2 regions of the Mesorhizobium sp. M7A.F.Ca.US.010.02.1.1 genome follow, and region 2 is predicted to be linked to the other one. Evidence: predicted binding sites of a transcription regulator. Region 2 holds the regulator's gene; the other holds the start of a gene.

Evidence for each region. The regulator PhoB, encoded in region 2, activates phosphate uptake and scavenging genes when phosphate is short. The targets are predictions, from matches to a motif close to TGTCATNNANCTGTCAT.
Region 1: the regulator PhoB is predicted to act here: its motif matches at 2,278-2,294, upstream of phnF (phosphonate metabolism transcriptional regulator PhnF).

What each region holds. Positions count from the first base shown of each region.
Region 1 covers NZ_RZRV01000005.1:292,180-296,377, forward strand. The annotation lists gene EOA19_RS08080 (ABC transporter permease) at 1-128, shown strand, start outside; gene EOA19_RS08085 (zinc-binding alcohol dehydrogenase family protein) at 195-1,211, shown strand; gene phnF (phosphonate metabolism transcriptional regulator PhnF) at 1,491-2,240, opposite strand; gene phnG (phosphonate C-P lyase system protein PhnG) at 2,373-2,834, shown strand; gene phnH (phosphonate C-P lyase system protein PhnH) at 2,834-3,445, shown strand; gene EOA19_RS08105 (carbon-phosphorus lyase complex subunit PhnI) at 3,447-4,198, shown strand, end outside.
Region 2 covers NZ_RZRV01000029.1:14,231-18,428, reverse strand. The annotation lists partial or broken gene EOA19_RS24375 (family 16 glycosylhydrolase) at 1-1,207, opposite strand, end outside; gene phoB (phosphate regulon transcriptional regulator PhoB) at 1,744-2,433, opposite strand; gene phoU (phosphate signaling complex protein PhoU) at 2,450-3,157, opposite strand; gene pstB (phosphate ABC transporter ATP-binding protein PstB) at 3,184-4,002, opposite strand; gene pstA (phosphate ABC transporter permease PstA) at 4,020-4,198, opposite strand, start outside.

The DNA.
Region 1 (4,198 bases), on a different contig from region 2:
TCATCCTGGCCACCATCAACAACGGCGCCAACCTGCTCAACGTCAACTCGTTCTGGCAGCGCATCATCACCGGCGCGCTGATCATCATCATCGTCTACTTCGACGGCCTGCGCCGCCGCGGCAAGTAGCGACCCCGCAATCAACCGCCGGTCCGCCACACCAACGGGCCGGCGATTTCATGACTGGATTAGCGCATGAAAGCCGTCCTCTGCCGTTCGCCCGGCGATCTTGTCCTTGAAGACCGGCCTTCACCAGAGGCACCGCCTGCCGGCTGGGCGCTGGTGGCGGTCAGCCATGTCGGCATCTGCGGCACCGACTACCACATTTTCGAGGGCAAGCATCCGTTCCTCGCCTATCCCCGCATCATGGGCCATGAGGTGTCGGGAACGATCCTCGAGACCGGCGAAGGCGTCGATCTTGCCGTTGGCGAGCCCGTGGTCGTCAACCCCTATCTTTCCTGCGGCAAGTGCATCGCCTGCCGGCACGGCAAGCCCAATTGCTGCGTCAGGATCGAGGTGCTGGGCGTGCATCGCGACGGCGCCATGTGCGAACGGATCCTGGTGCCGGCGCAAAATCTCTACCCGGCCAACGGCCTGTCGCTGGCCGACGCCGCCGCAGTCGAGTTCCTGGCCATCGGAGCGCATGCCGTGCGGCGCGCTCGCGCCGACCCTGGCGCCCGCACGCTGGTCATCGGCGCTGGCCCGATCGGGCTCGGCACCGCCATCTTCGCCCGCATCGCCGGGCTCGACGTGACGCTGCTCGACATGAGCAGTGAAAGGCTCGCCTTCGCCGCAAATGAGCTTGGTTTCCAGACCCTCGACGGGTCGCGCGGCGCGGTGCCCGATCTGGTCAAGGGAGCGACATCAGGCGAAGGCTTCGATGTCGTCTTCGACGCCACCGGCAACACCCAATCGGTGCAGTCGGCTTTCGCCCATGTCGCGCATGGCGGAACGCTGGTGCTGGTCTCCGTCGTCAAGGACGACATCAGCTTTTCCGATCCGGAATTCCACAAGCGCGAGATGACGCTGATCGGCAGCCGCAACGCGCTGCGCGCCGACTTCGATCACGTCGCCGCCTCGATCCGCAACGGCGCCGTGCCCCTGGCCAAGCTCGTCACACACCGCACCACACTCGCCGGCACGCCGCGCGATCTCGCCCGCTGGGCACACGAGAAATCCGGCCTGATCAAGGCTGTGATCGAGGTCGGATAGAGGCGCCTGTTCGACACGAATTCGGAGATCGTTGAGCGCCCAACTTGGTAGATCTGATGCTTTGGCGACTAGCCGCAACATCCATCGCTTCGTCATCCTATGGCGGAGCGAGGAGCGAAGCGACGCGGCGCAGACCATAGGATCCATGCCGTGACCTGAGAGCGTTGCTTCGGTGCAGAATTCTGCGCCGCTGCGCTCTTCGCCCGAGATCGCGGCATGGATCCTTGGGTCTCCGCGACGGAGCTGCGCTCCTGCTTCGCCCAAGGACGACGACGTTAGCTACAGCGCCGACAGCTTCAGCTCCACCCGCTCGGCCGGGAAGCGCGACTCGGAAAACTGGATCGGCTGGCCGTCCGGCGTGACGTTGACGGCAACCGTGACCAGCACGATGGCGCCCGGCAGCAGGTCGAGGTCGGCAAGGTCCGCCGCATCGGCATGGCGCGCCGACAGCACGGTCGATTGCCGGAGATAGTCGTCGATGCCGAAACGCGCCAGCGATGCGGTGATCGAGCCGGTTTGCGCCATCGCGGCATCGATGCCGGCAAAGCGCCGGGCCTCGAACCAGCCGGCAGCACGCGACACCGGCCGTCCGTCGGCTTCGCCGCGCGTTTCCAACCGGATCACATCGGCTCCCCTGGCAAGGCCAAGGCCCTCGGCAACGCGCTGGCTGGCCGGCTCGATCGACGAGGCGAGCAGGACGATGTGCCGTTCCGTCGTTTGCCCTTGCAGCCCTGTCGAAAAGCGTGTGCGCGCGCCGATCGGATAGGACAGCCGCTTGCGCGACAGTACGAAGGTGCCGCGCCCCTGCTCGGCCCGCAGCACGCCTTCCCTTACAAGGGCCGATATGGCGCTGCGCACCGTGTGACGGTTGACGCCATAGCGTTCTGCCAGCGCCACCTCCGGCGGCAACGCTGCATTCTCCGTGAAATCGCCGATGGCGATCGCATGCAGGATCTTGTCGGCGATCTGCCGCCACAGCGAAACGCCACTGCGCCGCTCGATGCTGTCCGCTGCCAGCCGCCCGACTATCATTGCCCCAACCTTCCAGCGCCCAGTCTTATATCGCTGTCATCCACCCGTCATGGACACGCGTTAGATAATAGGTATAATTTGTATAGTTGTCTATATCAATAGACAAATTGACAAAGAGGAATGCTGCTGATGCGAGGACAGGAAGCCCGCGACCAGGCCGAGCGCAAGGCCGCCATGGCGACACTGGCGCAATCCAGCGGCGATGACATCGTCCGGCTCTGGAATGAAGCCGGATTGCCTTCGGAAGCAGAACTGCTGCGCGGCCCCGAGACCGGGCTGGTCACCGTGCGCGGCCGCATCGGCGGCGGCGGCGCGCCCTTCAACGTCGGCGAGGCGACCGTCACCCGCGCCACCGTCCGGCTGCCCTCCGGGCAGGTCGGACATTGCTATGCGCTTGGCCGCGACAAGCAGAAGGCGAAGCTGGCGGCCATCGCCGACGCGCTGTGGCAGGACCCTGCCCGCCGCAATGAAGTCGAGACCGGACTGATAGCGCCCCTGCGGTCGGCTCTGACCGCAGCGCATGAAAAACGCCGCGCCGAGACGGCGGCAACGAAGGTGGATTTCTTCACCATGGTTCGCGGAGAAGACTGATGGACATTGCAGCGCAATCGATAGAGGGCGGTTTCGCCGATCCGGTCTTCAATGCCCAGACGGTGTTCCGCGCCGTCATGGACGCAATGGCGCGGCCAGGCAGCGTGCAGCCGCTGCCGGCCTTCGCCCGCCCGCCGGCGCCGCTCTCGGCGGCCGCCGGCGCCATCGCACTGGCGCTGTGCGATAACGACACCCCGCTCTGGCTCGACCAGACCCTGCAAGCTTCCACCGCGATCAGACCCTGGCTTGGGTTCCACACCGGCGCGCCATTGGCCAACACACCGGCCGATGCGCATTTCGCCTTCATCGCGGCTCCGGCCGAGATGATGTCGCTCGATGGTTTTTCGCAGGGCACCCAGGACTATCCCGACCGTTCGACCACGCTGATCCTGCAAGTCGGCGATCTCGTGTCCGGCACGCCGCTGTTGCTCGAAGGTCCCGGCATCGAAACCAGCGCCACGATCGCGCCGGCACAGATGCCGCGCCATTTCGTCGAGCAGTGGAAACAGAACATCAAGCGCTTTCCCAGAGGCGTCGACATCATACTCGCCACCGCTGATGGCATTGCCTGCCTGCCGCGCACGACGCGCATCAAGACGATGGAGGCGTAAGATGTATGTCGCGGTGAAAGGTGGCGAAGCCGCAATCGCCAACGCCCACAGCCTGCTTGCCGACCGCCGCCGCGGCGACCGTTCGCTGCCGGCACTACGTCTCGACCAGATCGTCGAGCAGCTGGCGCTCGGCGTCGATCGGGTGATGAGCGAAGGCTCGCTCTATGATCGTGAACTGGCCGCACTCGCCATCGTCCAGGCGCGCGGCGACATGATCGAGGCGATCTTCCTGGTGCGCGCCTATCGCACCACGCTGCCACGCTTCGGCTACTCCAGGCCCATCGACACCGCCGGGATGCTGGTCGAGCGACGTGTGTCGGCGACCTACAAGGATCTGCCCGGCGGCCAGTTGCTCGGGCCCACTTTCGACTACACCCACCGGCTGCTCGATCCCGAGCTTGCCGCCGGCGCTGACGTCGCCCAGCCCTTGCTGCGCGAGACGGAAGCGCAAGCCATGCCGCGCGTATCGGCGATCCTCGACCGCGAAGGCCTGATCGAACCCGACGGCGACATGCCGCAGGATCACGTCCCCGGCGACATCACCCGCGAGCCGCTCGAATTCCCGATGGCGCGCGACATCCGCCTGCAGGCGCTGTCACGCGGCGATGAAGGGTTTCTGCTGGCGCTCGGCTATTCCACCCAGCGCGGCTATGCCCGCAACCATCCCTTCGTCGGCGAGATCCGCATGGGCGAGGTCGAGCTCGAGCTCGACGTGCCCGAGCTGCCCTTCGCGGTGCCGCTCGGCACTGTCCG
Region 2 (4,198 bases):
CCAGACAAGCTCATCCTTCGTCCAGAGCAGGCCATAGGTGTGGAAACCGTCGGTATCCGCAACGTTCACCGTTGACGAAACCTTCGTGTGCGCTCCCGTCTCATTGGAATGCGCCGTCATGTAGAGCGTGTTCGGGTCCTGGCCGCGCGTTTCGACAACGTCCAGCTCCGGCGGCCACGATCCGTCCTCCGGAAGCAGCCAGAACGCCGGCCAGGCTCCGGCTGTTTCAGGAAGATCCGCCCGCATTTCGAAATAGCCGTAGGTTTGCGAGAAGGTGTCGTGGGTCGTCAGGATCCCCGAGGTGTATTCGTAGTTGTTGATCAGAGGCTTGATGTCCTCCGGCGCCTGCGCGGCGGTGATGGTGAGGACGCCGTTCTCAACGCTGAACGGATGGACCGAACTCGTCGGGCCATAATTGGCGTCGATATACCACTGCAACTCACCATTGCTGCTCAACGTGCTGCCGTTCGGCGCTCCCCACCAGAAATGAATTCCAGGTGCCGTCCTGCCCGTCCCGAAGGCTCAGCGTGTTGAAATCGTCGGAGAAGGACAGCGTCATTGCGGACTTGTCGATCGGAAGTTCGAACTGGGTGGGCTGCAGCTTGTCGATGGTCGTATTCTTGAACACCAGGATCTCGTCGGATCCGAGGTTCAGCATCACGTTCGATTCCACCTGGACCATCTGTGAACGGACGGCATCGAACGAAGTGAAGTCGTAGCCGTCAAGCCGGACCGCATCGGTCGCACCGAAGTCGAAGATAAGATCGCTTCCATTACCTTTGGAGATGGCGAAAGTATCGGCGCCATCGCCGCCGATCAGGACATCATTTCCCTTGCCGCCATCCAGCGTCTGGTGACCCGACCCGCCCTTGATGATGTTGTCCACCGCATTTCCGAACGCAAATCGGTTGGTGCCGGTAACGACGAGGTTCTCGAAATTGTCGGGGAGCTTGTAGCTCATCCATGTGTCGATCGTGTCGATCCCTGCCCCAGGATCCTCGACCACCTTATTGTTGGTGGAATAGAGATGATAGTAGTCGTCGCCGGCGCCACCGTAGATCGTGACAGTGACGCCGGTGTCTCCCCAGAAGGAGTCGTTGCCGGAGGTGCCATGCAGTTCCGGTCCAGACCCGGTGGCCGAGAACCAATGAGTGGAAGCGCCGGTGTAGGCAAGAGGGATGCCCTTGGCGTTTAAGACCGTGCTCATCAGAAATCCTTCCTCATGGTGTCCGACCTGGTCAAAGGTCCCGCGACCGCTTCCAAGCAACGCTGCAAAGAACGAGATCGTTCCACGGAATCGTCATTAGATCCGAGATCGCATTGAACAATCGACGGACAAGCGATGAATAAAGAGGAGAGGACTCGCAATAATTTGAAGTAATTTATTAAAATTGTATATTTCTGCAGAATGCGCGTCATCCGACGAACGTATATCTAAATTAACTCAAAGTCATTCTTGCGTGGCTTTCTGGTCGGAGCCTGCGGGCAAGATGGCGACGTACCAAGTAATTCGCCGTGGTTCCTGCGGCCAGCCGGGGCCCAATAGAGAGTTTGGGAGATCGAGGAACGCCAGAAGCTGCCTGTCGCTTTGGTCCAAATGCAGTCATTCGAAACCTGATGAGGATGACCGCTCCTGTCGTCACGTGCTCGCTCCCCATCGATGAGACGAGTGCAACATTCCACCGGCTGTTGGCGACCGCGTGCTAATCGAGTTTTCCCGATCTATCGGGACGGAACAGCCACCTAGTCTTCCCTGATCGCGTAGCCCGCCCCACGGATCGTGCGGATGACATCAGGCATGCGGCCGTTGTTGACCGCCTTGCGCAGCCGCCCGACATGTACGTCGACCGTGCGCTCGTCAATGTAGATCGTTTCGCCCCAGACATTGTCGAGCAACTGGCTGCGCGAGAACACGCGGCCTGGATGGCGCATCATGAATTCGAGCAGGCGGAACTCGGTCGGTCCGAGCCGGATCTCGCTCTTCTTACGATAGACCCGGTGCGATTCACGATCGAGCAAGATGTCGCCGACCTTTAGCACGCTGGACAGCACTTCCGGCTTGGCGCGGCGCAACAGCGCCTTGACCCTGGCCATGAACTCCGGCGTCGAGAACGGCTTGACCAGATAGTCGTCGGCGCCGGTCGAGAGGCCGCGCACGCGGTCGCTTTCCTCGCCGCGCGCGGTCAGCATGATGATCGGCAGCCGCTCGGTCTCTGGGCGCATTCTTAGCCGGCGGCAGAGTTCGATGCCGGAAACCGCCGGCACCATCCAGTCGAGCACGAGAAGGTCGGGAACGTTCTCCTGCAGCCGGATCTCGGCCTCGTCGCCGCGCGTCACCACCTCGACCTGGTAACCTTCGGATTCAAGATTGTAGCGGAGCAGCACGCCTAGCGGCTCCTCATCCTCCACCACCATGATGCGTGGTGCGATCATCGGCTGGTCACCCCTGTTATGCCGCTGGCGCGGACATTGCCGTCTCGTCCTGCTTCGGACGATTGGCTGGCAACTGCGTGCCGGTCAAAACATAATAGGCATTTTCGGCGATGTTGGTCACGTGATCGCCGATCCGCTCGAGGTTCTTGGCGCAGAACAACAAGTGCGTGCACGCCGTGATGTTGCGGGGATCTTCCATCATGTAGGTCAGCAGCTCGCGGAACACCGAGGTGTATTTGACGTCGATGCGTTCGTCATTGTTTCTGAGCGTGGCAAGCGCTGCCGCGTCAGCGGCGGCATACTCGTCGACGACCCCCTGCACCTGGATCAGCACCAGTTGCGCCATCGCGTCGATCGAATGCGAAAGGTCGTGCGGCGTGACACTCAGCCCGACAGTGCCGACGCGCTTGGCGATGTTCTTGGCAAGGTCGCCGATGCGCTCAAGGTCGCCGGCCATGCGGATCGAACCGACCACCGCACGCAGATCGTTGGCCATTGGCTGGCGCTTGGCGATCAGCGTGATGGCGCGATCGTCCAGCTCGCGCTGGCGTGCATCCATGATGGCATCATCGGAAACCACGCGCTGCGCCAGCGCATTGTCCGAATTGAGCAAAGCCCTGGTCGAGCCACTGACCATCGAGCGGGCGAGATCGCCCATGTCGCGGATCAGCTGGCTGATCTGCTCCAGATCCTCATCGAAAGATGCGACGGTATGTTCACCCATGATCTTCGTCCCTCGTATGCCTGAGCTCAGCCGAACCGGCCGGTGATGTAGTCCTGGGTGCGTTTGTCGTCGGGGGTGGTGAACATCTTGTCGGTGGCGCCCTCCTCGACCAGATAGCCTAGATGGAACATCGCGGTGCGCTGCGACACGCGTGCTGCCTGCTGCATCGAATGGGTGACGATGACGATCGTATAGTTCTGACGCAGTTCGTCGATCAGTTCCTCGACGCGAGCAGTGGCGATCGGGTCGAGCGCCGAACACGGTTCGTCCATCAGGATCACCTCGGGTGACACGGCGATGGCGCGTGCAATGCACAGACGCTGCTGCTGGCCACCGGAAAGACCCGTGCCAGGTTCTTGCAAACGGTCCTTGACCTCGTTCCAGATCGCCGCCTTCTTCAGGCTCGACTCTACGATCTGATCCATGTCGGCCTTGCGCTTGGCCAATCCGTGGATGCGCGGACCATAGGCAACGTTCTCGTAGATCGATTTGGGGAACGGATTGGGTTTCTGGAACACCATGCCGACGCGCGCCCTGAGTTCGACGACATCGATGTTCTTGTCGTAGATGTCTTCTTCGTCGAGCGTTATCTTGCCGGTTACCCGTGCTGAATCGATGGTGTCGTTCATGCGGTTGAGGCAGCGCAGGAAGGTGGACTTGCCGCAGCCGGAGGGGCCAATCAGCGCCGTCACCTGGTTCAGGCGGACGTCGAGATCGACGTCGAACAGCGCCTGCTTCTCGCCATAGAACACGCCGACCTTGTCGCCGCGCATTTTGATCACTTCGTTCGACTTCATCTTGTCGCCCACTGCGTTTTCAAGGGACTGTTCGGTCATGATGTTCATACCAAGATGCCTTTTTTCTACCAGCGCCGCTCGAACCGACGCCGAAGCACGATCGCGGTGATGTTCATGGCCATGAGGAAGACGAGCAGGATGATGATGGCGCCGGACATACGCTCGACGAAGGCGCGTTCGGCCTCGTTCGCCCACATATAGATCTGCACCGGCAGCGCGGTGGCCGGATCGAAAGGCGTCGTCG